Regions from separate parts of the Pseudobacteroides sp. genome, predicted to be linked through region 1. Evidence: riboswitches for the same ligand, from Rfam matches in the RefSeq annotation. Region 1 holds a riboswitch; the other holds the start of a gene.
What was found. Region 1 has a riboswitch for nickel and cobalt ahead of VIO64_RS14355 (cation diffusion facilitator family transporter). Riboswitches for the same ligand answer to the same signal wherever they lie in the genome.
Positions count from the first base shown of each region.

Region 1 (15,666 bases):
AAAATAACAGATATAAAATTTGTATTAGTAGATAAACTGGGCAAAGGACAGAATTATAAACCGGTTACATTTTTGGCTGGTGATTGCAAGGTAGAATATGAAATTGAATATTCAGGGTATGAAACAGGTATAGGTGGCGAGAAAACCAGAGCAGTAATACCTGATAAGGTTATATCAACAACTATTACACCTTTTACTGTAAATGTATATATGAAAATAGATCAAAACTAAAAATTAAATAAGAGCTGTGAAGAATCTACAATTCTCGCAGCTCTTATTTTTGTGTCTAAAGAATTATTCTGCATTTTATGGGTATAGATCATATATAGCTGTGCTTCTTCCGAAACTCTCCCGGTGACAGTTTAATCTGTTTTTTAAATAAATAACTGAAATAAGGTATGTTGTCAAAGCCGCATTTTGCCGATATATCTGACACAGGTAAATCCGTCCTTATTAAAAGATCTTTAGCCTTATCAAGACGAAGCTTTGTTATAAAAAGATTAGGGGTAACTCCCATTGTCTCGGAAAAAACCTTATGAAAGTGATTAGGGCTTAAGTTGGTAAGTCCGGCCAAGTCGTTAAGCAATATTTTCTTTTCAATATTCTCATCAATAAATTCAATAACCTTTTTGATTGTTCCATAATGGGGTGACATGGGAACTGTCTTGTTGATTAATGGGTTTATACAGTCCTGATAAAGCATATATAGCAGGTTTAAAGCATAAGATTTCATAATTAGTTCAGTACCTGACGATGAGGCAATATACTCTTTTAAAATTGAATCAAAAACAAACTGATATTTTTCCGCGTGGGGAGGGTGGAACACTGTGGGGATAGAATCAATTATAGGATTAATAAGAGAATTTTGATAATTCTGCTTTTTGTAAATATCATATGAGGAAGGGTCCTTTCCGGTATTACCAATAAGATCAATGCTGATAAAATAACAGCTGTAAGGCATAATTCCCTGAGTGTACTGGCCGGGCTTTCTGAAAATAACGTCTCCCTGACGAATAGGATAAGTCTGGTCCTCAATGACCATAGAGCCCTCGCTAAAGACAATGAGCTCCAATTCATAATCATATACGTATCGCTCTCTAAGGCGGTAGCCTCTGGGTAGATTAGCTCCCTGGGTAAAAAATAGTGACTTGAGTACCAGTGGTGATAAATCCCTGTTTTCGCATTTAATTGGTAACATCTTTCTTTTCATTTTACACCTCACAAATTGTATGCCCATATATATTTTATCGTAAGATTTTGAAAAAATGAATAATATAATGAATTGTTTTTATAAGTATATAGCCTTATAATATTAATATAATTTGTGATATAAGTTAAGACTACCGGGTTGAATCTTATCATAAAAATTCGTAAGCCTCTTGATTGAAATTCCAATACGGAAAACTTTCCGCGGCTTCCAATTTTCAAACATTAAAATAATTAGAGGTAGGCGTTAAGGTTGCAAGATCACTAAGTGATTTTGTTCTTTGACTTGATGTTAAAAATCAAACTTTACAGGAGTTGATCAAATGGAAAAAGGGCAGGTTCTTGACAAACGAATAACACTTTTCGCACTTTTATGGCCAATTCTTATTGAAACGTTTTTAAGGATGCTTTTTGGTACTGTGGATACATTTATGCTGAGTGGATATAACGATAATGCAGTTGCAGGGGTTGGAGCTGCAAACCAATATGTATCAATACTGATACTGTTATTTCAGATGGTATCGGGAGGATCGTCGATAATTATTTCCCAGTATCTTGGTGCCAGAAATAATAAAAAGGCTTCTGATGTTGCAATGGTATCAATAATGTTTAATCTGGTCTTTGGACTATTCATAAGTGTTATATTGCTTGTGTTTTCTGGAAAAATACTTGGACTAATGAATTTTCAGAGAGATGTTTATCAATATTCAAAAGAATTTTTATCTATACTGGGTTCATTTTCATTTATACAGGCAGTTAGCATAACAATTTCAGCTATATTAAGAAGCCATGGTCATGTTAAATATCCGATGTATGTAAATATGGGTGCAAATGCACTTAATATACTGGGAAATTTTATGTTCATTTATGGTATGTTTGGAATGCCTGTATTAGGAGTTAAAGGTGTTGCCATATCAACGGTTTCCAGTCAGCTTATTGGTCTTATTGTAATTTTTATTATCCTAAAGAATAAGGTTGGATTAAGGTTTTCTGTGGTAGAAGTGCTAAAAATGCCCAAGAATGCCATAGCACAAATACTAAAAAGCATTTTCAAGATTGGAGGTCCTTCCGCAGGAGAATCCATATCATATAACATATCCCAGGTTGTTATAACCGGCTTAATAGCAACATATATGGGAGAGTATGCACTCCAAACAAGATTTTATGTTTTCAACCTGATGTTTTATATAATGCTGTTTGGTTTGGCTACAGGTCAGGCTACACAGATAATGATAGGACACCTTATTGGAGCAGGAAGAACTGATGATGCATATAAGACATGCCTGCGAAGTCTTAAAATTGCTGTTACAGTATCATTTATCGTAGCTGTAATGTTTTTTATATTCGGAAAAGTATTTTTGGGGTTTTTTACAGATAATGAGAACATTATAACAATTGGAGGAATGTTGTTTGCTATAACTGTTATACTTGAACCAGGCAGATCGTTTAATCTTGTTGTAGGATTCTCACTGAAGGGTGCTGGGGATGCAAGGTTTATCCTGTATTTGGGATTGGTCTCAATGTGGTCGGTTGCAGTGTTTATGTCATATTTTCTAGGTGTTGTTCTACATTTAGGTCTTATAGGTGTGTGGACAGCTTTTGCGATGGATGAATGGATAAGAGGAATAGTGATGCTTAAAAGATGGCGTTCGAGGGCATGGGAGAAAATGTCTGTTGTTTCAAAGGAAGATAAAGTTGGTATTGAAACTAAAGATGAGGAACTGCTGCAAAGTGTAAATTAATTTTGAATTTAAATTAAAAGTGATAAATCTATAACATTTGTCTGTCGCAAATCCCGTTGAACCGTTCGTTATTTGCTTCGCCAAATGTAAGATTATTAACACTTTTAATTTAGTAAATAATAACAGCATAACACTATCTTTAAATAAATAATAAGCTGATATAAGGTATATTTTATCTTCACAGTTTATTATTTATTTTTTTGTCCAAAATTTTATAATTTGGTTATTCCAAAATCCATTTACATAATATATAATTATTAGCAAGTCTGTATTATTTATATTAAAGTGATTTATCTATTACATTGACTATTTGTAGAACTACATGTTGACTTTTCGTTTGATGTTCCCCAATTGTAATGTGTTTTAAATATCAAATATGCTTGAACTCTGTATTATAAAGCTTTTTATGATGGAGGAGTTTCATGAAAATTCGGGTTTATAATAGACCTAAAGCCTTTTATACAATATTAACGGTTATTGCAATACTGGTGATAGGCGGCTCGACTTATTATCTAGCCTATGAAAATTTAAAAAGCAATGTTATGGAATCTCTCGTGGATCTATCAAGGCAAGGTGCCCAGACAGTTGAATCAGAACTCAGACTAAATCTTGATTTGCTTAGTTCTATTGCGGCACAAAGCATAGTTTCCGATCCGCATAAAAATATTGATACCAAACTACAGGAAATGAAAAGGCAGGCAGCATTAAAGAGCCCAATCAGGTATGGAATATCTGATCTAAATGGTAATTCTTTTACAACTGACGGGAAAAAATTCAACAACTGGGACAGAGCGTATTTTCAAAGGGCTTTAAAGGGTAAAAAGAATATTCAAGGTCCGGTCATAAGTAGGGTTGATGGCAGTACAGTAGTGGCATTTGCTGTTCCTCAAAAAGATGAAGGTGGAAGTATTATTGGTGTAGTACATTCCACATATAATATCAATTATATAAATGATATTGTTTCAAAAATAAAATTCGGAAATGACAGTATTGCTTTTGTGATAAATAGAGAGGGCTCAGTAATAGCATGCGGAGATCAACAAAAGGCATATTCTATCAAAAGTTATTTCGATAAATTAAGAAGTGATCAAAGCCGAGAAGAATTGAAAAGGCTTGGAGACAATATGATGATGGGTATGCCGGGATCTGGAGAGTATACAATGGAGGGAATGACTTACTATATAGGTTACTCACCTGTTAATGGCACAGATTGGTCAATAGCTGTAACAGCTTCTAAAGCCCAGGCTACTGAAAAGGTAAGTAAGATCATTTATGTAATAAACATTGTTATCTTATTGTTTGTTCTCATTTCTGTATTATCCGGAATATACAGTCAGTACTTGAAAAGGAGGCTTATATATGAGGAAGATGCATCAAGAGACCTCATAGATATTGCAAATATCCTTTCCTTAAGACTAAAGTATGATGGAACCATTTTGTTCTTTAATAAATATGCAGAAATTACAACTCAATACAGCTCAAAGGATGTAATAAACAAAAGCTTTATTGAAATGCTTGACAAGGAAGACAGGGTAAAATTTTTTGAGATTCGCAATGCATTAAAAAAATCCAATTGTTCGGGAAATGTGCAGATGTCACTAAAGCGTAAAGACGGTAAGCTGCTTCATATTTTATGGAATGTAAACATGAAGGATAATTATAAGGACAAATCCATATTTTTTATAATAAACCTTATAGGAATGGATCTGACAGAAAGAATTGAAGCAGAAATAAACATAAGGAATAATAATGCTAAACTTACCTGGGTGCTAAGAGAGTTGGAAGCATCTCAAGAAGAGTTGAAAAATAAATATGACGAGCTTAATATTACAAAGAACAAGCTCATGGACAGCGAGCAGCGGTATCAGCTTTCATTAGAAGGGTCTAATGATGCAATATGGGATTGGAATGCTTCTGATAACAGGCTTTTTTATTCAGACAAGTTTTATGAAATTACTGGGTATGATAGAGATGAAATTGGGCATTCATTAGATGACCTTAAAGCTCTCTGCCATCAGGAAGATATTGAGTGGGCTGAGGAAGCTAAAAGGCGGCATTTTGAAGGAGCAACACCTAACTTCTCATATGAAGTAAGAATAAAGACAAAAAAACTTGACTATCTATGGATTTTGATAAAGGGGAAGGCAGTAAAGGATGAGTCAGGTAATATTGTCAGAGTGGCAGGCTCAATTACAAATATTAATGATAAAAAAAATCATGAACAAATGATTAAAAAGCTGGCCTATTATGATTTGCTAACGGGTCTTCCAAACAAGCTCGTCCTTAAGGAGTGTGCGGGACGAGTTATAGAGGATTCTATGAAAAACGGAGATTCTGGAATGTTGGTGCTTATTGACATAGATAACTTCAAGCTTTTAAATGATTCATTTGGTCATTATTACGGGGATGTCCTTCTTGTAGAACTTAGTAATATGCTGATTTCCATGTTTGACAGCCCATGTATGGTATCAAGGCCTGGGGGAGATGAATTTGCCATACTTATACCGAGTATTAGATCAGATTCTTCTATTAAGGAATATTTAGACAAAATAACGGGTGTATTTTCCAAAACCTTTAATGTGAATGGTGATATATTTTATATTACGGCAAGTATGGGGGTTGCTTTATTTCCTGATGAGTCTCAAGATTTTGACACATTATTAAAAAATGCCGATACTGCTATGAATTATGCTAAAAGAAAAGGAAAATCAAATTATAAGATATATACCAAATCACTTAACGATGAAATAATGGAAAAGGTCATACTTGCCAGCAATCTGAGAAAGGCATTGGAAAACAATGAGTTTGAACTATACTATCAACCTCAATATACAACAAAAACAAAAGATATTTATGGGTTTGAGGCACTTATAAGGTGGAACAGTCCTCAATACGGGTTGGTTATGCCAAGCAGGTTTATTGGGCTTGCTGAAGAAAACGGTTTTATTATTCCTATGGGTGAGTGGGTTCTAAAACAAGCCTGTTTATTTAATAAGAGACTGCATAAGGAAGGTGCAAAATTTTATAGCATTTCTGTAAATATTTCTGTAGTTCAATTAGCTCAGGAGGATTTCGTTGATAAAGTGTTAGGTATAATTAATGAAGCCGGAATAGAACCGGGATTTCTGGAAATTGAGCTTACAGAGTCCGTACTTATTCAATCTATAGATGATAATCTTACGAAACTAAAAAAACTTAAGGAGCATGGCATAAAGATATCTCTTGATGATTTTGGTAAAGGGTTTTCGTCATTAAGCTATCTAAAGAATCTTCCGGTAAATACATTGAAAATAGATAAGGAATTTATAGATGATATTGGTATAAGTACTGATATCACAGATTCCATTGTACATATAGGTCAAAAGATGGGGCTAATGGTTATCGGAGAAGGAGTTGAAACCTACGAACAATATCAGCACCTGGTTAATACTAACTGCGATGTGGTCCAGGGTTTTTATCTCGGAATGCCGGAACCTGAAGAAGAAACAATAAAAAAGGTTAAGCAGCATTTCAACAAAAACCATTACCAATTTTATTGACAGTACTTCCCTAATTATTATATAATAACTCTTAATCACTTTAAATTGAAGAGTAAAATGGATCAGGCCACTGAGTCGTGGACTTTGTGGAGCCGGGCCGGCTTAACGGCAGCAGGGTAAAAAATGCCTGTGGGACTATATTGTTAAATACTTATAGTTTTGCAGGTTTTTTAATGTTGTGGGAAATTGTGGAGGGATTTAGAGTATGGATGATTTAGGTATTAAAACAAGGGTTGCCATTTTATCGGTTGTTTCTAATTCGTTTTTAATTTTATTAAAGGTAATCGCAGGTATTTTAAGCGGTTCGGTCAGTATAATTTCCGAGGCTATTCATTCAGGAATGGATTTGGTTGCGGCATTAATTGCATTTTTTTCGGTAAAAATATCTGCAAAGCCTGCAGATAAAGACCATCCTTACGGACATGGAAAAGTTGAAAATGTTTCTGGAGTTATTGAAGGTCTTTTGATTTTAGTGGCAGCTGTAATTATAATCTGGGAAGCTATAAAAAAGATTATACGACCTACACACATTGGTGAAACCAACATAGCTCTTTTGGTCATGTTTATATCAGCGACAGTGAACTTTTTTGTATCTAGAAAGCTTTACAGGGTGGCAAAACAGGTTGACTCAGTAGCACTAGAGGCTGACGCTCTTCATCTTAAGACTGATGTGTATACCTCTCTAGGGGTTGGTATAGGCATGTTGCTAATAAAGTTTACTGGTATTTCCATACTTGATCCCATTGTAGCAATATTAGTTGCATTGTTGATTTTAAAAGAGTCAATTTCACTTATATGGAATGCGTATTGCCCCTTATTGGATACAAAGCTATCCGATGGCGATGAAGAAAAAATAAAGAGCGTCATAAACCGATATAAAAATGAGATTATTGATTTTCATGAGTTAAGGACCAGAAAATCAGGAAGCATCAAATACATAGACTTTCACATGACCGTAAACAAAGATATTTCGGTTGAGCAATCCCATAAACTTAGTGACAGCATAGAAAGTGACTTGGAAGAGGTATTAAAAAATACAAACGTGAGTATACATATAGAGCCTGGCATTTAGTGAAATAAGCTTTTAGGTAGTTTTATTCAAAATAAAAACGGGGGCCATTCAAGCCCCCTTACTTTATGTCAAAGACTTTCTATTCTTTTTTCAGAGCTCCCTCGTGATAAGTGTTCATTGGATCCCATAGGAACCATTCCTCATAGCCTGCATCATAAACGCCCTGTATCTGTTGCCTTATCTGTTCATCACCATAACGCTGCCAGTTTCCCTTGCCTATCCAAGAGGCATCAAAATCCTGTAGGTAGGTTCTTACCTTTGGTGTAGGTCCATCAACCTTGGCAAAGCGTGTTTTAGCTTTTACAAGTGTGTTTTTAATAACTCCGTAGGGTTCAAAGTCGGGTTTTTTGAATGCAGTTCCATTGATTATCTGACCTAAAGCGTAATGGGATGGATAAGCCATGGGGCATATATAGTCAATATCTTTTCCTATAAGTTCAAGGTATTGGCCTATACCCTCGTTATCCCCAGGGGTTTCGCATATAATTGCAAATACGTCTGCAGAAAGAACAGCATTAGGCATTTGCTTTCTTGCTTCAGCCAAAAATTCATTAATAGTTTCATACATCATTTTATTGCTAGTGTCCCCAAATACCATATTGCTCTTTTTCCCATCAGGAAATCTAACATAATCAAATTGTACTTCATCAAAACCTTTTGCCAGAGCCTCTTTTGCAAGGTCAATATTATACTGCCATGCTTCTTTGCTGTAAGGGTTTACCCATGTTACCCCATTGTGGATAAATAAGTCTCCGCTTTTATTCTTTATAGCAGCTTGAGGCTTACCTTTAGAGAAGAATGGATCTTTAAAGCAAACTATTCTAGCTATAGAATAAATATTGTTGTCACGAAGCTCCTTGGTTACCTTCTCAGCATCATATATCGGTTGAATGGCTTTAACCTCCTTTGCTGCTGGAACTGATGAATTAACACTTACTATACCTTCATCATTTTTGTAGTCAATGACATAACTGTTAATTTCAGTAGTGTTTGCAAGCTCGATATAGTGCTTTAATCTTCCACCAGCGGAAGATGCTGTAAGGTAAAGGCCTTTGGCTTTAACTGTCTTCTTTTCTGGGACTGGTGTAGGTGTTGGCTGTGGAATGTTTGTTTGTATTTGTGTGCCTGATGGTTTTGAACCTGCTATAATGGAGCCAGGCATTTTGTCGGCTTCCTTCTCCGGAGTGCCGGAGGTAGAACCGCATGACGATAGAAGCAGCGAAGCGATAACTGTGGATGCCACCAGTAGATTTTTCTTGCTCAGGATTTTTTTCATAGATTATCGGCTCCTTTTAATTAATTTAGCTTAAGAAGATAGAATAAACAATATTTCTATGGGAACTTTTGAATAAAGATAAATAAAACGAAATACAATAATATGATTAATTATATGATTAAAATTTATCAAAAAAATTTCAAATTATCAATGCCTAATATATTCACATTAAGGCATGAAAAAGAAATTTTATTCGGATAACACTATTATAATAAAAATTTATGCACTATATTGTAATATTGCCAAATTTAATATAAAATTTTGATGTGCCTTTTTATAAGGTAAATCAATGACGGGAGGCTGACTGATGAAAATCTGTCCAAAATGCAACTATTCAAATCAGGATTTTGATAATGTATGTGTAAGCTGCGGTACTCAGTTGGATAATTATAATCAATACAACAGTTTTGCACCGCCGCCTATGCCAGTTGCAACCAACGGTTTTTCAATTGCATCAATGGTTTTAGGTATAGCATCAGTTGTTTTGGGGTGCTGCTATGGGATAGGTATTATTCCTGGTATACTAGGGGTAATATTCGGGTTCATGGCGAAGAAAAAGATAGATAACTCACAAGGAAGAGAAAAAGGAAGCGGTTTTGCCATTGCAGGGATTATTACTGGCTTTGTAGGAATTTTATTAGGAGTACTAATTCTAATTCTTATAGTATATAATTTGCAAGGATTTGACTGGAATACTTACTTTCAGAAAATGAACGAGTTAAACAATGATAACAATAGCTTTTAGTAGACTTACAAAAATATAAATAGTGATAACGCAGGAATAAAACTTGAAAAGAGATAATTTACTATTAAATTTAATGTTAGTTTTAATATGCTTGGTGCCGATTATTGGTTCGTTTTTTATAAAAACAGATGGGCAAGGGGTGGCATTCAGATTTCATGATGGTTTTTATGAAGTCAGGATGCCATGTGTTTTTAAAACAGTTTCAGGATATAAATGTCCGTCATGTGGAGGTACAAGAAGCTTTGCTTATATGAGCAAGCTATCTTTAGTATCTGCATGGAATTCCAATAAGGCCACAGCTATGCTGTATGCCTTTATGGCACTACAAATACCCTATAGGTTGATATTAATTGTAAGGGGGAGTGCTCCGTTTCAAGATAGGATATCAAGAATTGGAGTAGGGGCTTTAATACTTATTGGTGTTATCGCTGTAGTACAATTTGTTGCTCAATTTATATAAAACTGGTAATATATAGCCGTTCCTTAGAAGGAGACAATCGGATGAAAACACCTTATAATTCATACACAAAGAGGAAAAATAAGTACAGCAAGCTAATAAAGAGCCAGACAAAGACTATAAATATGGTAAGTAACTTAAGGCTGGGAGTTTTTATAGCCGGAGTTGCAGTAGGGGTAGTGTTATACCTTGCTAAGCTTTATATATTGCTTATTGCTACTATAATTGCATTTGTTGCTGCTTTTGTATACCTTGTTATTAAACATGAGAAGCTTATAGGAATAAAAAATTTTCTTGATTTTTTATTAGATATAAATGTTAACTCCATAAAAAGACTTGAAGGTAAATGGAGTGAATTTAAGGATAAGGGCGAGGAATATTCGGATGCAGGGCACAGATACTTTCAAGACCTGGATATATTCGGCGATAGATCTTTGTTCCAGTGGATAAACTCCTCAAAAACCTATTATGGCAGAAGGTATTTCAGAGATATACTGGGAAATACACCTAAGAGCATTGAAGAAATAGTTGAAAGGCAGCAGGCTGTTGCGGAATTGTCAATGAAGCTTGGCTGGAGGCAAAGATTCCAAGCTGAAGCCATGAGGGTGCCAGGGAGGACTATAGACCCTGAAGAGCTTATAAAATGGGCCTTGGTTCATGAAACTTTTTATCTTAAGAAGTGGATTTCCACATCCGTCAAAGTTTTACCTGTGTTTACAGGGATTTTTATTCTACTTGCTATAAACACACAGTTTTTAACTTTTCATATCCCGTTGCTTTTGCTGTTATTGCAAGCTGCATTATTGCGAATCAACAGAAAACGAAGGAGTGAGATCTTTGGACTGGCGGAGAAATATAGTAAGGATATAAAAGTCTATTATAATGCCCTAAAGCACTTTGAAAAGCATAATTTTAAATCTGGATATATCAAGGCTGTTAAGGGTCAAATGGTAAATAATGAAGGCCTTAAAGCATTTAAACAGCTGGATAGACTGTCAAAAATAATTGATAACATATCAGCACGACATAGTGCATTTTTTGAATTGCTGAATATTCTTACTCTTTGGGACTACCAATGTATGGTAGCTATTGAGAAATGGAAACAAAGTTCGGGGAAATATCTTTTGTCCTGGCTTCAAGCATTGGGTAAGGTTGAGGCTTTATGCGGCCTGGCCATAATCAGTTTTGATAATCCTCACTGGCCCATGCCTGATATTAAGGAATCAAGGCCTTTTATTGAAGCAAAAGGGCTAGGTCATCCTTTGCTTGGGGAAAATGGAGTTAGCAATGACCTCAAAATCAAAAATCCCGTAAAGGTGCTTCTTATTACAGGTTCAAATATGTCTGGAAAGAGTACACTGCTGCGTACTGTAGGGATTAACCTAGTTTTGGCTTATGCAGGTGCCCCTGTTTGTGCCGAAAGCTTTTCAGTATCTATTGCTGATATCTATACCTGTATGAGAGTCAGTGATGATCTGGGAAAGAGCATATCATCGTTTTATGCTGAGCTTTTAAGGATTAAGGAAATAGTAAATGGAGCAGAGAGCGGAAGGAAAGTTTTCTTCCTGCTGGATGAGATATTTAAGGGTACTAATTCAAGAGACAGGCATATGGGGGCACGCGTTCTAATTAAAAGGCTTTGCCAGCTAAACTGCTCAGGTCTTGTATCCACACATGATCTTGAGCTTAGTGACCTTGAGAAGGAAGGGCTTGAAGTTAAAAATTACCATTTTGAAGAATACTATAAGGACAACAGGATAAACTTTGATTACAAATTAAAAAATGGGGTATCAACTACGAGAAATGCGGTTTACCTCATGCGGTTAGCAGGTATAGATATTCACGAATAAATCTGTAAAAACAACGTTTAAGCCAAATTTAATTTTATAAAATTTTGAAAGGGGAGCTACTTATGAAAAAGTTGGAAGGGAAATGGGCTTTGGTGACAGGATCTGCAAGAGGGATAGGACAGCAGATAGCAATGGGACTGGCAAGGGAAGGATGTAATGTTATTGTACATGGCAGAAAAAAAGAAAATTGTATAAAAACCTTGGAGCTTTTGAAAGAGTATGGTATTAAGACCGATGTGGTAGAAGGTAAGTTATCTAAAGTTGATGATATAGAAAAGATGATTGGCGAAGTTAAGAAAAACCACAACTGTATTGACATACTTTATAATAATGCAGCCATTCAGAATAAATGGAAAGAGATCTACGATATAACCCTTGATGAATGGAAGGAAACATTCATGATTAACTTTTACAGCATTGTTATGACTTGCAATGCCTTTGCTCCTGGAATGAAAGAAAGGGGATTCGGCAGAATAATCAACCTTACCTCGGGAATAAAGGACATACCTCAGCTGGCACCCTACAGTGTTTCAAAGGCTGCAGTAGATAAATATTCCATGGATTTGGCAGCAGATCTTAGAGGAACCGGAGTATTGGTAAACTTCCTGGATCCGGGTTGGCTTAAAACCGATTTGGGTGGTGAAAATGCAATGCATGAGGTTACAACAGTATTGCCAGGTGCACTGGTACCCGCTCTTTTGGATAATGATGGGGACACAGGAAAGTTCTTTTGTGCCCAGGATTTCAGAGAAGATAAATAATATAAAGTGGCATTAAAGTGGCTTTCAATTATGTGGTGGTACACATGCTGCAGATACCATAAAATTTTACCCTATGATCCTTAACGATAAAGCCATGTTCGTTTAGTATTTGCTGCTCAAGAGATTCTAAAAGATCTTCTTCAACTTCTATAACCGCATTACAGGAAGTGCAAATAAGATGATGGTGCCTATGGCTGCTTTTTTGTCTGTTAAGCTCATATCTACCTAGCCCATCATCAAGATCAAGCTTATGGACAATGCCTATTTCATTAAATAAAAGCATGGTGCGGTATACGGTTGCCAGGCCAATATCAGGGTTAGACTTTTTTACCATATCGTGTATTTCTTCAGCACTTAAATGTTTTTCCTGGCAGCTTCCTATTATATCAAGGATAATCTGCCTTTGCAGGGTTAGTTTACACCCCTTCTCTTTGAGAAGGGCACTTAAATTTATTGATCTAGAATCCATTTGGGCTGCTCCTTTGTTACATCGACAAAAGTTTGTTTTTGTCATAAAATATTGTGAAATATTAACTTTAATATTTCACAATGGGTACAAATATATTATATTAGATTTAAAGAAGGTTATCTATAATAAAAACAAGTATTGTATAAAATGGTTTTTGTAAAATATTTGGAGGTATAAATGATTAGAGCTTTAATTGTTCTGCTTTATTTTATAGGCTATCTTTTGTATTCCCTTACATTTTGGGTTAGGCTTGCCATATTAAATAAAAGGGGATTGGAAAAGGAAGCAAACGAATTTATTAATTATCGTGCAGCTTTGTGGGCACGTCATGTGATTTGGGTTACCGGCTCTAAGGTGACTGTTTTTGGGCAGGAGAATATCCCGAAGGATAAAGGTGTTGTGTTTATAGCAAACCACCAGAGTTATTTGGATATTCCCGTAATGATAGGTTTTATAGAGAAGCCAAAAGGATTTATTGCAAAGATTGAGCTGTTAAAAATACCTATTTTAAATATGTGGATAAGGCAATTAGGCGGGGTATTTATAGTTAGAAATGACCCCAAACAGTCACTAAAAGCTATTAATCAAGGGGCAGAGCAGGTTAAAAAAGGTAAATCCATGGTTATATTTCCGGAAGGAACCAGGAGCTCTGACGGTACATTGGGTCAGTTTAAGCCCGGAAGCTTAAAGCTTGCTGTAAAATCCGGTGCACCTATTGTGCCTGTTGTTATAAAAGGTACCATTAATATACTGTCTAAAAAGAAGTTTGCTATAAAGCCTTCCAATGTAGAAATATTTATTCTTCCGCCTATTTTACAGGACGAAGTGGCAAAGAAGGATACGAATGATCTTACAGAAAAGATAAGAAGTGCAATTATGGAGAAGTTGAAATAAGTATTTATTTTATAAAAAGTAAACAATATAAATAAAATATACAGAGTGAAAAGTTTAAGAGATAAACCACTTTTCATTAATTGAAAAACGGGAGGACTAAAGTTGATTATAAAAAACGCTGATTTTGAAATTACTGCGGTTAGTCCGGCACAGTATCCGGTGTCGGATTTTCCAGAGGTTGCTTTTGTAGGACGCTCAAATGTAGGTAAGTCTTCAATCTTGAATACATTGACCAATAGAAAAAATCTTGCCAGGGTGGGAGGCACTCCTGGAATGACTAAAACAATTAACTTTTTTAATATAGATGAAAGAATGTTTTTTGTTGACTTACCGGGCTATGGATATGCAAGTGTATCCAAGGGCAAGAAATCGTCATGGGAAACTATTGTAGAACAATATCTTTTTACAAGATCCAACCTCAAGATGGTAATTATGCTGCTTGATATAAGGCATAGTCCTACAAAAGATGATAAAATAATGTACAAATGGATATTGGATAGTGAAATACCCTATATAATAGTTGCATCAAAAGCCGATAAAATATCAAAGGGGCAAATTTTAAAGCATGTACAGGTTATTAGGACGGAGCTGCAAATATCTCCTGATATAAAAATAATACCGTTTTCATCCCAAACGAGGCAGGGCAAGGAGGATATACTTGAGATAATAGGAACTTTATTGTAAATTATGAATCACCTTAAAAAACAAAAAGGATGGTGCTGAATATGAAAAATGGCATTGAGATTTATAATAAAGACGGCAGAAGGATAGTAAAGGGAACAGGATACTATGAGCCGAGAGTAGTAAAAGACCTCAAGGAGCTTGTTGACTCTGCAAGAAAATACGGTAATGATATAGGTTTTAGATATAAAGACAAGAGCGGAAAAATAACAGGCAAAACATATACGGAGTTTGCAGACGACATTGACTGCCTCGGTACGGCACTTATATCAATGGGTTTAAAAGATGCATCCATTGCAATACTGAGTGAAAATAGATATGACTGGGGGGTTTGCTATTTATCTGTAGTAAATGGTGTAGGAGTTATGGTGCCTATGGATAAATACCTTCCGGCAAAAGAGGTTGAAAACCTTATTGAAAGAGGAAGAGTTGAGGCTATATTTTACAGTTCATCCTACCAGAGTGTAATGGATGAGGTTGCAACTTCCAATAATAGAATAAAATGTTTTATATGTATGGATGACATTAAGGATATTAAAGGTGATAAATCCAAGTTTAAATCCTTAAGTCAAATCAAGGATCATGGAAAAAAACTTTTGAGTAAGGGTGACAGGTCTTTTGTAGATGCTGTTATAGATAGAGACAAAATGTCCATGCTTCTTTTTACATCAGGAACTACAAGCATGGCAAAAGGTGTAATGCTGTCCCATGCCAATGTTGCCAGCAATGTTACATCTGTCACAACTGATATAAAGGTGTACAGAAACGATGTGCACCTCTCATTGCTTCCGCTCCATCATACTTTTGAGAATACTGTAGGGTTTTTATTTATGGTATACAGTGGCGTTTGTATAGCTTATTGTGACGGTATCAAATATGTACAGCAAAATCTTAAGGAGTACAATGTATCTATATTGGTAGCGGTCCCAGCCATATTTGAAGCATTGTACAGAAAAACCATGGAAGGAATAAAA
Region 1 covers NZ_DATCTU010000093.1:42,471-58,136, forward strand. Annotated here, with positions in the region: gene VIO64_RS14335 (vWA domain-containing protein) at 1-231, shown strand, start outside; gene VIO64_RS14340 (AraC family transcriptional regulator) at 320-1,210, opposite strand; gene VIO64_RS14345 (MATE family efflux transporter) at 1,530-2,948, shown strand; gene VIO64_RS14350 (bifunctional diguanylate cyclase/phosphodiesterase) at 3,371-6,487, shown strand; NiCo riboswitch at 6,537-6,627, shown strand; gene VIO64_RS14355 (cation diffusion facilitator family transporter) at 6,693-7,559, shown strand; gene VIO64_RS14360 (putative glycoside hydrolase) at 7,639-8,835, opposite strand; gene VIO64_RS14365 (DUF4190 domain-containing protein) at 9,143-9,580, shown strand; gene VIO64_RS14370 (DUF2752 domain-containing protein) at 9,720-10,040, shown strand; gene VIO64_RS14375 (MutS-related protein) at 10,082-11,887, shown strand; gene VIO64_RS14380 (SDR family oxidoreductase) at 11,950-12,648, shown strand; gene VIO64_RS14385 (transcriptional repressor) at 12,677-13,117, opposite strand; gene VIO64_RS14390 (lysophospholipid acyltransferase family protein) at 13,295-14,011, shown strand; gene yihA (ribosome biogenesis GTP-binding protein YihA/YsxC) at 14,114-14,695, shown strand; gene VIO64_RS14400 (AMP-dependent synthetase/ligase) at 14,737-15,666, shown strand, end outside.

Region 2 (15,666 bases), on a different contig from region 1:
CATACATTGAAGAACACTTAACTGAGAATATCAATTATAGTAAAGTTTCTAAAATTGCTTACTGTTCAGAGTATCATTTTAAACGGATGTTTTCTTTTTTATCAGGTATAAGTTTATCGGAATATATCCGTAGAAGAAGACTAACGCTGGCTGCACTTGATTTGAAAGATAGCGATCTGAGAATAATTGATTTAGCTGTCAAATACGGTTACAGTTCAGCTGATTCGTTTTCCCGTGCTTTTCATTCTATGCATGGTATTCTCCCTTCTGAGGCAAGGAGTGAGAATATACAATTAAAAGCTTATCCTAGAATGACCTTTCAACTATCAATTAAAGGAGCGTGTGAAATGAATTATCGTATTGTTGAGAAAGAGCCTTTTAAGTTAGTTGGCTTTAAGAAGAGAGTTCCAATTATTTTTAATGGTGTTAATCCAGAGATCGCCAAAATGTATGCACTTCTAACCCCTGAAGTAATTAAACAATTAAAAGCACTTTCAAATGTAGAACCAACAGGCATTATTAGTGCTTCCATCAATTTTTCTGAAGGAAGGATGGAGGAGAAGGGAGAATTAGATCATTACATTGGGGTAGCAACTTCAAGTGATGAAACAGCTGAATTTGATGAACTAGAAATTGATGCTAGTATCTGGGCGGTATTTGAAGCAATTGGACCATACCCGGAAACGCTTCAAAATGTGTGGGGAAGGATATACTCAGAGTGGTTCCCAACTTCAGGATATGAGTCAGTTGAAGGTCCTGAAATCTTGTGGAATGAGAGTAAGGACACAGAGAACCCGAAGTATAGAAGTGAAATATGGATTCCAGTAAGGAAAAAAACACTGAGTGAGTAGGTAATTATGGTCGAGGGCAATCCATAGACGAGTGCTTTTTTGTACTTGTTGTTTATCAGCTAAAGAAAAGAGGGTCGTGTGGAGGATGGGGATGGTAAATAACATTATGTAGTCAGTTTGGTTCTTTGATCAAGAAATCTGGATAAAAGTCCAAAAACTCAAGATTAATTATTGACTATTAGAGGTTATTGCGTTAATATAATAATATTCTTTGCACTGCATTACATTTCTGATGTGAAATGCTAGATCAATAGTACAAACTGAGCAGGCGATGAACCTTATATTTTAAGGTCATGGGGCTGGGTCACCATGTGTGGCAGCAGATTGTGATAATATACACATCTGTGGGACAGTAGTATGTTCCATAGGTGTGTTTTTTATATCCAAAGGAACAATATGAACTTGATTTGTGAGCCTACGTTTTTACTGTTGATTGCTGCTGCAGTTATTTATTTTATCCTTGAAGAGCCAAGGATGGTGCTATCATGCTGATTTTTGTTATAGGTATTATTAGCACTGGTGTTATTCTAGAATGAAAAACAGATAAAACTTTAAATGCGTTAAAAGATTTATCTGCTCCACATGTCAAGGTTATCCGAGATGGAAAAGAAACTGTTATTGCAAGTTCTGACCTTGTACCTAGTGATTTGATGATGATTTATGAGGGTGTGAAAATCCCGGCGGATGGTATTATCCAACGACTGATTATCGGCGTAAACATTATTGCTATGCGGGAACGTTGGTAACACAAGGAACAGCAATTGCATTGGTTGATAAAATGGGTACAACGACCGAATACGGTAAAATCAGCACTAATGTAGCCTCAGCACCAAATGAAGATGCCTCTCCAGAAACAAACAGGCAGTCTGTTAAGGGTTTGTGCAGGAATAGCTGCTGTACTGTTTGCACTTGTCGGAGTGGTTACCTATTTTATTAGGTGCAGTATCCGGTACTGTGCGTTGATAAGGCAGGGACAATTACCATGAATCAGATGACGGCTCAGAATGTCTGGGCACTGAACGATTATACTCATCCCCTAATAGAAACGATGGGACTTCACAGGAGAATAATTATGATTAAACTTATTTATCATTTAACACTGCACCGTAGTAAATGTTATTTAATCCAGAAATACGGTAAAGATTTTTGGAAGCAATTCAAGGCAAATTCAGATAAGACCTTTGCTGAAATTTTGCCACAGGTGCCGGATATAGGCTATAGTATTTTTTCCTCCAACTACGAGTTTGGTCCAAGCTATATTGCTTGGTATAAAACCTTTTTAGAACTCGGAGTAACGCAGGATGAAACAATTCAGAACATCTGGACAATGAACGAAAAGATGGTGACGACCATACCACGTCCATTTTTGAAGGTAATCGGCAGATTATATCTGAGTGGCCTTCGCAAGAAGGCTGCCGCTCATATGATACGGCAAGAGAAAGGCTATCTACATCTATACGACTGGGCTATCACTTATCATGAAATCGATCAGAATAGCTTTGAGTTGGATATTGCTGAGTGTGGGTTGAAAAAGCTGGCACATCAATTTAAAGCTGATGGGTTGCTTCCAGGCATCTGCCGCATGGATTACCTTTTGTCCAATCTTATGGGTAACGGATTTGTTCGCACAAAAACACTTGGTGATGGTAATGATTGCTGTAACTGCCATTATGATTTAGTTGGCAAGTGTGAATGGTCACCTGAAAAGGGCTTTATTGATAGAAAGTAGAGATGAATAGACAATAAAAAATGTTTTTTTCAAAAACTAATATTCCGGATATTGCACAAGTGCTGAAAGAAAGTTTTCCTGAATTTATCCTGGGCAAAAACAGGAATAAAGTGTATTTGTGTTTTACGAAGGGACAGATATGAAATCAGTTTAATGAATCCGGACTTGATTTTCAAGTTGTATTTGCACAAGACGAAAGTGGGATTGATTGGGTTTTTAGATTACCTAGACGGGAAGATGTTATGCCCAGAACAAAGATAGAAAAACGAGTATTAGATTTGGTTAATCAGTATACTCAATCTTTTCAAGCACCAAGCTGGATCATTTACACAGATGAGCTGATTGCATACTGTTCAGAATATCACTTTAAGCGTATATTTCTTTTTTATCAGGCGTAAGTTTGTCAGAATACTGGGAATCCGAAGTATAGAAGTGAAATCTGGAACCCTGTAAAAAAGTTCGCCACCAACAATCCAAACATATAGAGTCGGTGGCGATAATAGAGCGGGAAAGGCTTGGTGAGTGAGATGTATAGGTTTTTTAAAGTTAACTATTAGGCATAAATACCATCATATCGAATTGATTTGATTTGGTATGAACAAACGCTATTGTTAATATCAGATTTTATAACATCCCCACGTTTCTTAAGTAGCAATGATCTTCCCAATTCTGATATATATGAGAGATCCTTATTTGAGCTGGAACTATCAAAAGGTGAAACGATTCTAAATAAGTATGTACCTAAATCACTGGCATTCTCAAGCTCTACAGTGCTTCCAATAATTACATACGGTAAGTGATTAAGGTCCTTTATCTTTTCACGGGTTTGTATTTCAGCGATTTGGGATGATTTAATCAAGTCTTCAAGCTTTTTGAGATATATGTCCAAAAGACAGCTAAAATCATCGCGTAAAGCTGATGGTTCAGAATAAATTTCATTTACTAAATCATTCTTTCGCTCTTCAAAGTCAACTAGATGATTTAGAATAGCCCTATAAACATATGTAGTCAGTTCAAAATTCGAGGTCATGGGACTGTATTTCCTTTCTAAATACATTAATTGGAATTCGTTTTTTAAAAACACTGTAGGCACCCTGCTATACACGGGATGCCTAACAAATCTATATATTCCTCTGGTTGTATATAAAATAGAAATTAGAATACCTGGCAATTTACTGCAGTTGCTGAAACCTCAGGTATAGAAATTTTCTTTATCATATAATGTAATTCGCCAGCAGGGATTTGTATATTTACATTCTCATTGGCACTTTTAAACAGCAAGGACTTGCCTAATGGTGAAAGACAAGATGCACATACAATACTTGTATCCTGTTGTTTTTTATATGGTAGAACAATGCGATACTGGTAGTCCTCCATATCATCAGAATCATGTACATCAACAATACTCCCAATAATCACAAATGGACAGTCGTGCGAACTGGTTATTCCAATACTTACTGAACTTAGATAATTATTGATATTAGTCAGATATTCTTTAAAAAATGCTTCGAAATTCATACTTTCGTGCGTTTCTTCGGAATAGCGTTCCCTAAAAATAAACTCCTGTTCTTTTGCAATTTCATTTGTGTGCCAAGTTAAAAAATCATACATTTTCTTTGATAATAAATTTTTACACATTTCCATCTCCCTCTTTTTCTTTGTGTTATTAAATGGAAAATACCTAAAAAATAGAACAAGGCATCTCGCAAAATAGTTTGCGAAACGCCTATATTATATATGATAACATTATTGTAAATGGATGTCAATAGTGTTTTGATTTTCCATTTAATTGCTAACTAAATATTTAATGGATAGCTTTGAATTAAATAACAAAGTACAAATTTTTGTTTTAGGGCTGATATACTTGAATGAAATGGTGTCGATAGTTTTATATAATAACTGTTACATGATACAATAATTGCAAATGATATGTATAGGAGGAACAAAATGAATTTTAAGGCTAGGGTTTTCATTATTTCAGGTACAAATTCGGGTATTGGAAAAGCTTGTGCAGAAGCATTGCTTGACAATGATGCAATGGTTGTGGGTTTGGACATAAAGCAGGCTTCAATAACCCATAAAAGGTACATGCATTATTTGCTAGATGTAACAGATGAGGAACAAGTAATAGATGTATTAAATGAAATTGATGATAAACTTGGTAGAGTGGATGGACTGGCAAATTGTGCTGGCATTTATGCAAGTTCAAAACCGTTTTTTGAATTAAGTATAACTGAATGGAATAAAGTAATTGCAACAAACCTAACAGGGGTCTTTATACTATCCAAGTATACAGCTCAAAAAATGATGAAATACAAAAGGGGAAAAATCGTAAATATTAGCTGCATAAGATCAAAAATCTTCAGATCCAACATGGCAGACTATGCTGCATCAAAAGGGGGTGTGGTTGCGTTGACATCAGCTATGGCTTTGGATTTGTCATCACATAACATTCAGGTAAATTCTGTAGCTCCTGGATTTACTTACACAGGAATGACAGCAAAATCTTTTAATGATCCGGAGATAAGAGAATTCTCTGAAAGTATAATTCCGGTCAGAAGAATAGCGAAACCAGAAGATATTGCAAATGTGGCATTGTTTTTATTATCGGATATGTCAGATTACATAAATGGCGAAACAATATTTGTCGATGGTGGTTTTAAGGTATCAAAATGAATACAAAAGATAGGGAAAAAAATTATATGAATGATACAAAGATGAAAGATGGCTTTGCATCAGCTGAGCCAAAAGCTGAATATATTATATAGAGTACTGGACACAATAATAAAACACTACGTGGTTTTAAAGACCTCGTTGATAGTTGCCGCTGTTTTTTTGTATGCTGTATTTATGCCTAAAAAAGTTGCCGTAAAAATTGGTTTATAAGAAAGACACAGTAAGATACTATACTAAAAATATTGCATAGAAAAGGAGATAATATGATTCCAGAAAAAAAGCTAGATGCCGTTAAAAATGCTTTGCGAGCAGCATTCGAAGTAAGTGAATTTGAAGATATAAGTATAATGACTTCCGGGCTTTCTTCCGCTCTGGTTTTTCGTATTGTTGTAAAGGGAAAACCATATTTGCTTCGTATCATTACCCGTACTGATGAGATGGGTGATCCAACCAACCAGTTTGCCAACATGAAGGCAGCCGCTGAAGCGGGTATTGCTCCTCCTATATGGTACATGAGCATAGAAGATAGGATTTCAATCACAGACTTTGTGGAAGATCGACAGTTTCCTATAAGTGAGGCAAAAACTAAGCTGCCTGAGCTGATTCGACGTATGCATTCACTGCCGCCCTTCCATAAGCTTATGAATTATCAGAGTAACATTGACGGTTTTCTTAGAAATTTTCAGGATTCTAAAATGCTTCCGGAAATTATAACAGAAGAGCTATTTAAGCAGTACAATCGTATTTTTGCTGTTTATCCCAGAAATGATCAAGATTTGGTTTCATGCCATAACGATCTCAAGCCGGAAAATATTCTATTTGATGGAGAGAAAGTTTGGCTGGTGGATTGGGAAGCAGCCTTTTTAAACGATCGTTATGCGGATATTGCTATTGTTGCAAATTTTGTGGTAAATAGTGATGAAGAAGAAGCGGAGTATCTTAGAAGCTATTTCGGAGAGACAGTGGATGATTACAGACATGCTCGGTTTTTCCTTGCACGGCAAATATTACACATGCACTATATTGCAATTTTTATGCTGTTTGGTGCAAAAGGTAAACCTGTTGATGTAGATATTATAAAACCCAAGTTCAGAGACTTTCATAACCAAATATGGGATGGTGAAATAAGTTTGGCCAGTGATGAGGCAAAGATTAAATATTCATTGGTTCATATGGAGCAATTTTTGCACAATACTAAGGCACACAGATTTGAAGATGCATTACATATTGTTTCGAGTTCACATAGACTGATGTAAAATACCGTAATTTCCTAACTAGACATCAAGAAAACCGGAATTCATTATGAATTACGGTTTTCGATAATTTTTACTGTCAATGTCTCACTGCTTAAGTATGTTCTAACCATGATAGGGTAACTGCGGCTATTGCTGAACCTGAAATCATATGAACCATAATTGACAGTGGCGTCCTTTCCTTTAGGGACATAGCCTACAGTCTTTGAATGCTTATGCCGTTCAATTATATTAAGATTGCATGCTTCTGCGGCATTGAATAATGTACTGGAAACCTGGCATATACCGCCTCCAACACCTATACCTTTCTTGGGTACACCCTGCCTTCTTACAATAATAGTTGCATCTTCATAGCCCTTTTCTTCTGTTCTCCTGCCTACTATTGTGTTGAAGGAAAATTCCTCGCCAGGTGAGAGTTTAAAGCCGTTTATTTTCCTGGATGCCAATTTTATATTATTTACCCTCGACGCATCTTTATCCAGTATGGAAGTTGTATAACTGCCTATTGTTACAATATTTTTCATTAAATTTTGTGATGTAACTAAAGGCATAATCTCATCAACTACAAGGTCAATCTTATCACCTTCCTGTGCATTAAAGAGTGCTTCTATAGTTTTGTCTACATTAACCTTTTTACCTACCTTGCCTCGGTTTATTTGCCAGGTAGAACTGTCAAGAGTGGCATCCGCAGCTTTAGTGTCAACAGTTGCAGCATAATTCATGATCTTTGAGATCAATTCAGACTCTTTTAGGCTTCCCACATTTTCATTATTCAAATAAACATTATTTTTAACAGTCCGCTCTATTGTGGGAAATTCTATGACTTTTACCGGAGGGCTTTGTTGAGCCTGATTTCCAGGAGTCTTTAAACTACCCCTTGAACTGCAAGAGGTCATTATCATTATTGATAATAAAATGTACACTACACTCAAGTACCTTTTCGAGCTGAAATCCATGTAAGTTTTCATAATCTGAAATTATCACCTCCTTTATTATTATTAGTGGTACATCAAAAAGTATGTCTTGCTATATTTGCTAATATTGATGAAAGTACCAGGGATTTTTCAATCTAAAATACAGATATTATAGATGCTATAAGAAAATATAAAATATTAATCATTTTTAGTATAGAATAAAGAAAGGTGTATCGGAGTGTCTGAAATTAGTAATAGAAAGTACTTTTTTATAATTATAATCAATTTATTTACTTTGCTCTTTTGGGCATCTACCTCAGCAGAAGCTCATGCTGTTCAAAGCAAAAAGATTGTTATTGACCCAGGTCATGGAGGGGTTGATAGTGGATGTATAAGGAAAGACTTGCATGAAAAGGATATTACTCTTGATATATCGGAGAAAGTTAAAAGCATTCTACAGAATAAGGGTTTTAATGTGGACCTGACTAGAAAAAGTGATGAATCATTGTACAATTATTGCAAAATTGGAGACACTCTTGAAAGAAGAGATCTCAATGCACGGGTAAATAGAATAAACGATAGCAATGCAGATATTTTTGTCAGCATCCATGTAAATAGTTATTTTAACCCTGAAATTAATGGCTCCACAGCATTCTATTTTAGTGAGCAGTGTTTGAAATCTAAGGCTTTAGCAAAAAGTATACAAAGGTCTTTAAACAACCTTGTCATAGAGGGGAATAAGAGGATGGCTCATAATTCCCGGGCTGAGGATTATTATATTTTAAAAAATACAACTATACCGGGTGTCCTGGTTGAGACAGGATTTATCACCAATCCGAGAGAGCGAGGTTTGCTTTCTACAAATTCATATAGGCAAAAGCTAGCCAAATCTATTGCTTCGGGAATTGCAGAATATATGAAGAGCCAGGGTTAAGAGTAACTCCTGGAAATCCAGTGTATCTTTGCTGTTGCCCACTCATAGGATTATATGATTATCATATGCTATAAATTATGACATCGGTCACAGTTTTTTTTATCACCTTGCTGTATAGTAGATTAAAAGTGCTATTTATTTCATAGATTACGTTTTGGTGGGCAATAATATCCTTGTGAATCCAACAAGCTGTATATATGAAATAATACAAAACGGGTGATGGGGTGATAAAATGAAAGAAAAATTTATTATTGCGGGCAATGGAATAACTGCAATCAATGCAGCAAAAGCCATTAGAGAGATTAATTCCGATGTGGAAATTCATATGTTTGGGGATGAAAGGTATTACCCGTATAATCGAATAAAACTTTCAAAAAGTCTTTTGGATAAACTTGAGGAAGATGCTTTACTTTTGCAGAAAAAGGATTGGTATGAGGCTAATGGTGTGTATCTACATCTAAATGTCGGCGTGGCTGGAATTGATGCAAGCAATAATCAGATTCTTCTGAATGATGGAAGCAAAATGGGTTATGACAAGCTACTTATAGCCAGCGGAGCAAGAAACTTCAAGCCGCCTATTGCCGGAATAGATAATCCGGGCATCTTTACAATTAGACAGTTGGAGGATGCGTGGAATATTCACCAAAGCATTGAGGGCAAAAGCTCTGTTTTAAATATCGGAGGGGGGATTCAAGGGCTGGAAACGGCATGGATTTTGCATCAGCACGGCAAAAAGGTAATTATTGCTGAGATATCTAACAGGCTCATGCCAAATCAGTTGGATCAGAAGGCCTCCCGAATTCTTTTGAAAATTCTGAAAAATTATAATATTGATGTATTATTGGATACTCAAGTGGAGAGTATCATCTGTGATAAACAATTTGAGTGTACGGCAAAAAACAAAGGTACAATAAAATGCGATATGGTGATTTATTCGGCAGGGATCAGACCTAATATTGAATTCCTGAGAAGCTCTCCTGTTGATATGAAAAGAGGCGTAATAGTAGACCGGGAAATGAGGACCAATATCGAAAATATTTATGCCGCAGGAGATGCAGCAGAGCTTGAAGGGAAGGTAACAGGGCTTTGGAATATTGCTATAGAACAGGGAAAAGCGGCGGGATACAATATGGCAGGAAGGAAGACAGAATACCGGCAGATTGTTCCTGTAACCACCCTCAATGCATTTAATATATCGCTTTTCTCAATGGGGAATGTTAATGAAGGCGAAGATGTTTATACCATTACTGAGGAGGATGCAGAAAGTAACCTTTACAAGAGATTATTTATCAAAAATGATAGGATTATTGGTGCAATTGTCATAGGAGATACAAAAAAGTCGCCTGCACTAAAGACAGCGATTGAAAAGGAAGTATCGTTGGAAAATATAGATATTGAAAGAATATCAATAGATGATTTGATGGAATCAATAAAAAAAGTAAAGGAGTGTAAAGTATAATGGTAGAAGTTAAATTCTGTGAAAACAATTTTGTACACGGGGTGGAGGAAGTTATAACCAAATTGCAGGAGAATAATGAAAATGCAAAGGTAATTGTTGAGTCCTGCTTAGGCTACTGCGGAGATTGTGCCGAGGGCCCTTATGCACTGGTTAATGATGAGCTGGTTCAGGCAGATTCGGCGGATGAGCTATATGAAGCCATCTGTGAAATAATCGGCTAGAAAGTGGAGTATAAAATACAAAAATTTCACAGACTTAAAAAATGCGGATAACGCCGCTGTTAAACATTATCCGCATTTTTTATATGTCGTGAGAAATCATAGTGTTTTTTTTAGATACTCATCAATTGCATTTGCTGCTGTCTTTCCGGCACCCATTGCAAGTATTACTGTTGCCGCACCTGTAACTGTATCCCCGCCGGCATAGACACCTTCTTTGCTGGTTGCTCCTGTAGCTTCCTCGACGATAATGCCACCCCAGTCATGTGTGTCAAGACCTTTTGTGGTTGACTTGATCAGAGGGTTTGGACTTTGCCCGATTGCAATAATGACTGTATTTACATCAACAACATGCTCTGAACCTTTTTTTACTACTGGACGCCTTCTGCCGGAACTGTCAGGCTCACCCAGCTCCATCTCCACGCATTCCATGCCTTTAACCCATCCGTCATCGGTACCGATGATTTTTGTGGGGTTGGTAAGAAGTTTGAAAATGATCCCTTCTTCCTTTGCGTGATGTATTTCTTCCAGTCTTGCAGGCAGTTCTTTCTCTGAACGCCTGTAGATAATGTATACGTTTTCAGCACCAAGTCTTTTTGCACTCCTTGCAGCATCCATAGCTACGTTACCGCCGCCTACAACAGCTACATTCTTTCCAACCTTTACCGGTGTACCATATTGAGGAAAAAGGTATGCCTTCATAAGGTTGATTCTGGTGAGGAACTCATTGGATGAGTATACGCCGTTCAGATTTTCACCGGGTATTCCCATGAAGTTGGGCAATCCTGCACCTGTACCGATAAAAATGGCTTTATAGCCTTCCTGTTCAAGCTCTTCAAGAGAGAGAACCTTACCTATAACCATATTGGTCCTGATTTTAACCCCAAGATGCTTTAGGTTATCTATTTCCTTTTGTACTAAAGCCTTAGGCAGCCTGAACTCCGGTATGCCATACATAAGCACTCCACCCGGAGTGTGAAATGCTTCGAATATTGTTACATCATAACCCATGTTTGCAAGATCCCCTGCACAGGTAAGTCCTGCAGGGCCTGAGCCTATAACCGCTACCTTTATTCCATTTTTTTGAATATCTTTAGAATTGGGCTTGCTGTTCTGTATAAACCAATCTGCAACAAATCTTTCCAAACGCCCTATACCTACAGGCTCGTTTTTTATACCCCTTATGCAGAGTTTCTCGCATTGGGTCTCCTGAGGACAAACTCGTCCGCATATGGCCGGAAGGCTATTTGTTTCAGTTATTTTTTCGTATGCTTTCTCAAATTGGCCGTTTGCAACAAGCTCAATGAACTCCGGTATTTGTACGTTAACCGGGCAGCCCGCTACACAAGGCTTGTTTTTACATTGCAGGCACCTTTGTGCTTCCTCTTGTGCCATTTCGGGCGTATAGCCTAAAGCCACTTCAAGAAAATTCTTGTTTCTTATATCCGGTTCCTGCTCAGGCATGTTGACTTTTTTAGGTGACATATTAGGCATTAGACTCACCTCCAAGTCTGCATGCATGGTCATCAAGAGATTGCCTTTCATCAGATTTATACATCATTTGTCTTCTCATAGCCTCATCAAAGTCAACTTCATGTCCGTCGAAATCAGGTCCGTCCACGCAGGCAAACTTGATTTTACCGCCTACTGTAACACGGCAGCCCCCGCACATTCCGGTACCGTCAATCATTACAGGGTTCATGCTTACTATTGTCTTTATACCATATTGCTTTGTGAGGTTGCTTACTGCTTTCATCATGATCAATGGGCCTATTGCAATCACCAGATCATATATGTTGCCTTGATCTATCAATTTCTTAAGCTCATCTGTTACAAAGCCTTTGGTTCCGTTAGAACCATCGTCGGTTGTAACAACAAGCTTGCTGCTTGCTTCTGACATTTCAGATTCAAGTATAATAAGATCCTTGTTTCTAAATCCAATTACCGAGTGAACTTCTGCTCCCATTTTATGAAGCTGCTTTGCCTGAGGATAAGCTATGGCTGTACCAAGTCCCCCGCCTATAACAGCAGCCTTTTTTATGCCGTCAAAATGAGATGCAACCCCTAAGGGCCCAACAAAGTCAAGGAGTTCCTGGCCTTCTTCCAGCAAGCCTAAGGCCTTGGTTGTCTTTCCAACCTCCTGAAATATAATGGTAACGGTACCCTCATCACGGTCATAATCTGCGATGGTGAGAGGTATACGTTCACCGAATTCATCTACTCTTAGAATTATGAATTGACCAGGTTGGGCTTTGCGTGCTACATAGGGTTCCTGTATCTTCATTAGCTTAACAGCAGGGCTTAGAGTTTGTTTCTTCACAATTTTATACATTTTACTATATTCCCCCCCTCAATTACCAATGGACAGTATAAACTTAAAATCATACACCGTTAATGTATTAGCTTAGAGATGTCTTTTTTATATATGTCAAATGAAATGCAGCCTTAACAGGGTATAAGTAAAACTACCCTTAATCCACAACCATTATACATTAAAATTATATGAATTGAAAGTGACAATTATATAAAATGAGTGCTATGACTATAAAAAATGAAAGTCCTGGTTTAAAATAATTCAATACTTTGCTTATGATCATGAGAAGGAATTTGATCATATCTACGCCCTGTTATGCTGACATCAAGAGGAATGTGAATTGTTTCACAAAAATAATTGCTAATTGAGAAAAGAAATAAATGAAATTTTTTTATTTTGCACTTGCATTGTAAAAATGCATTTGGTATAATCATAAATGTTGATTTAACATATCTCTAAATTATCCCCAATCGTTTATTTTTGGGGGTATACAATGGCGTATGCCTAAATTGATGTGCGATGATGTGCATTACATAACACGCATAATTTTGAATGGTATTAAAATAGGATGCTATAAGGATTTTTTATGGCCGTAACTTATTGTTTTTTGGTGTTCTCATTGGAGAATATTGTGCTTTTATCGTGGTTATAATAAAGTCGGATTACATCTATGTAATTTTGAAGTTATAGCATTTGAAATAATAAATAAATTAAAATAAAACGGTAGGGGGTTTTTATCATGAAAATACTCGCAAGTGTAATGGAAAATGTTATCAAAAGAAATCCAAATGAGCCTGAATTCCATCAGGCGGTTAAGGAAGTATTAGAGTCATTAGAGCCAGTAGCAGAAAAGAAACCGGAATGGGTTGCAGCTGGAATATTTGACAGAATTGTTGAACCTGAAAGACAAATTTTCTTCAGAGTGCCATGGGTTGATGACAACGGCAAGGTACACGTAAACAGAGGATTCAGAATTCAATTCAACAGTGCAATCGGTCCTTACAAGGGCGGTTTGAGACTTCATCCCTCAGTAAATGCAAGTATCCTTAAATTCCTCGGATTTGAACAAATATTCAAAAACTCATTGACAGGTTTGCCAATAGGCGGCGGTAAGGGTGGAAGTGACTTCGATCCTAAAGGTAAATCCGATGGTGAAGTTATGCGTTTCTGCCAGAGCTTTATGACAGAATTGCAAAGGCATATCGGTGAAAACACTGACGTTCCTGCAGGAGACATTGGTACTGGAGCAAGAGAAATCGGTTTCATGTACGGACAGTATAAACGCCTTAGAAACGACTTTACAGGAGTATTAACCGGTAAAGGATTAACTTGGGGCGGCAGCTTGGCAAGAACTGAAGCTACAGGATACGGACTCTGCTACTTTATGGATGAAGCTTTAAAAGCTAAGGGAAAATCATTCAAAGGAACAACAGTTGTTGTATCAGGTTCAGGTAACGTTGCTATATATGCAACTAAAAAGGTACATGAATTAGGTGGTAAGGTTGTTGCTTTAAGTGATTCAAACGGTTATATATATGATGCTGAAGGTATCAAATTAGATACAGTTCAAAGAATTAAAGAAGTTGAAAGAAAGAGAATAAGCGAATACGTTAAATACCATCCAAATGCAACATACACAGAAGGTTGTGCAGGAATCTGGACAATTAAATGTGACATAGCTCTTCCAAGTGCTACACAAAATGAAATAGATGAAGCTTCTGCTAAGGCTCTTGTTGCTAACGGATGCTATGCTGTTGGAGAAGGTGCAAATATGCCTTCAACTCCAGAAGCAATTGAAGTATTCCTCAAAAACAAAGTTATCTTTGGCCCGGCAAAAGCTGCAAATGCGGGTGGAGTTGCTACTTCAGCTCTTGAAATGTCACAGAACAGCATGAGATATTCATGGACATTCGAAGAAGTTGATGCTAAATTAAAGAATATTATGATTAACATATACAAAGCTGCAAGTACGGCAGCGAAAGAATACGGAGATGAAGACAACCTTGTTATGGGTGCTAATATTGCCGGATTCTTAAAAGTTGCAGGTGCAATGTATGCACATGGTGTAGCATACTAAGATTCAGACATTCCAGAAACTCAAAAATAACCTTCTGTTGAAATTTAGCGGAAGGTTATTCTTTATTGTTTCTATTTCCTCCGATACCTTCAATCTTTGGTCCTTCTGCAAAAACATCACCTGACCAAGATATCCTTAAAATCACAACCTGTAATAGTCTAACAAAAAAATAGCCTAATAGATTATTAACACTTTTAATATAGGGTCACTTTTGGTATAATTTTAGTATAATATATATGAAAGCTTTTAATTTCATATTTCCGGCAATGAGGTCGGATATACTAAGCCCAACGGAGGGAACTATAATGTATTGTGAAAAGAATTGTTATTTCTGCAAAAATCTTTGTTTCCTTAATTCTGAAAATATCAATGATTTCTTCTGTACTGTTTCAGGATTGCCTTACCAACAAACAAAATTGAAAATGGAATGCAATAATTATACTCCGGAACTTGAGGAATAATTTATTTTTGTTTAATAAAAAGTGAATTTTATTAATATATAAATTGCAAAATGCTTGCCGATAATTATTATTTAGATGCATGCTTTTTGTGTTATTAAATTTTTATTTGTCTCCCTGCAAGTAGACAGAAAAAAACTGCAATCGTGATATGGGTTAACCATATTGCATTGCAGTTTTTTTTATGTGATATAAGTCACAGATACATAAATTGAGGAAGTTAAGGATGTTCAAGAGCAATGTCCGGTTGAGGCAATTAAGGTAAGAGAATAAAGCAAGATAATAGGCTCATTTGGTATTAATAGGCCTTTAATTATGATATAATTGATTTCCATATATCATTTAATTGTAGAGAAAGGTGAAAAACTTTTGGGAGATAAGGGCGGAAAGGCAAAAAATGTTCTGGTATTGGGGCTTGTAGGCATTGCAGGTGTGCTGCTGACAATAATAAGTGATTTTATTTTGATTGGGCGACCCAATTCAGCAAGCTCATTTCTTAAGCTGGGAACTGAAAGTATGGCTTATTTGCCGGATTGGAGAATAACTGCAGGTGCTTTTATGGGTATAATTGTGCTACCTTTTCAGCTGGCTGGACTGATATCTGTTTATCAGGGATTGAAGCCATCAGGAAGAGTTATGCAGCTGATAGTAGTGCTTATAGAAGCCCATGCACTAATAATGGGAGTTGCGTTTCATGTATCATATGCTTATATCGGAACAGGCTGGAGACTTCATCACCAAGCCGGAATTGGAAATGAAATTACATTGGAGTTGGTAAAAAAG
Region 2 covers NZ_DATCTU010000122.1:158,191-173,856, reverse strand. Annotated here, with positions in the region: gene VIO64_RS21205 (AraC family transcriptional regulator) at 1-851, shown strand, start outside; NiCo riboswitch at 1,102-1,206, shown strand; partial or broken gene VIO64_RS21200 (cation-translocating P-type ATPase) at 1,248-1,908, shown strand; gene VIO64_RS21195 (L-2-amino-thiazoline-4-carboxylic acid hydrolase) at 1,924-2,580, shown strand; partial or broken gene VIO64_RS21190 (macrolide 2'-phosphotransferase) at 2,727-2,930, shown strand; gene VIO64_RS21185 (GreA/GreB family elongation factor) at 3,134-3,664, opposite strand; gene VIO64_RS21180 (GreA/GreB family elongation factor) at 3,736-4,218, opposite strand; gene VIO64_RS21175 (SDR family oxidoreductase) at 4,528-5,256, shown strand; gene VIO64_RS21170 (phosphotransferase) at 5,520-6,512, shown strand; gene VIO64_RS21165 (VanW family protein) at 6,557-7,477, opposite strand; gene VIO64_RS21160 (N-acetylmuramoyl-L-alanine amidase) at 7,662-8,357, shown strand; gene VIO64_RS21155 (NAD(P)/FAD-dependent oxidoreductase) at 8,590-9,816, shown strand; gene VIO64_RS21150 (DUF1450 domain-containing protein) at 9,816-10,037, shown strand; gene gltA (NADPH-dependent glutamate synthase) at 10,134-11,528, opposite strand; gene VIO64_RS21140 (sulfide/dihydroorotate dehydrogenase-like FAD/NAD-binding protein) at 11,521-12,366, opposite strand; gene gdhA (NADP-specific glutamate dehydrogenase) at 13,088-14,425, shown strand; gene VIO64_RS21130 (DUF6796 family protein) at 15,253-15,666, shown strand, end outside.
Region 2: it holds a riboswitch for nickel and cobalt, as region 1 does, so the genes downstream of both, VIO64_RS21200 (cation-translocating P-type ATPase) here and VIO64_RS14355 (cation diffusion facilitator family transporter) in region 1, are expected to answer to the same signal.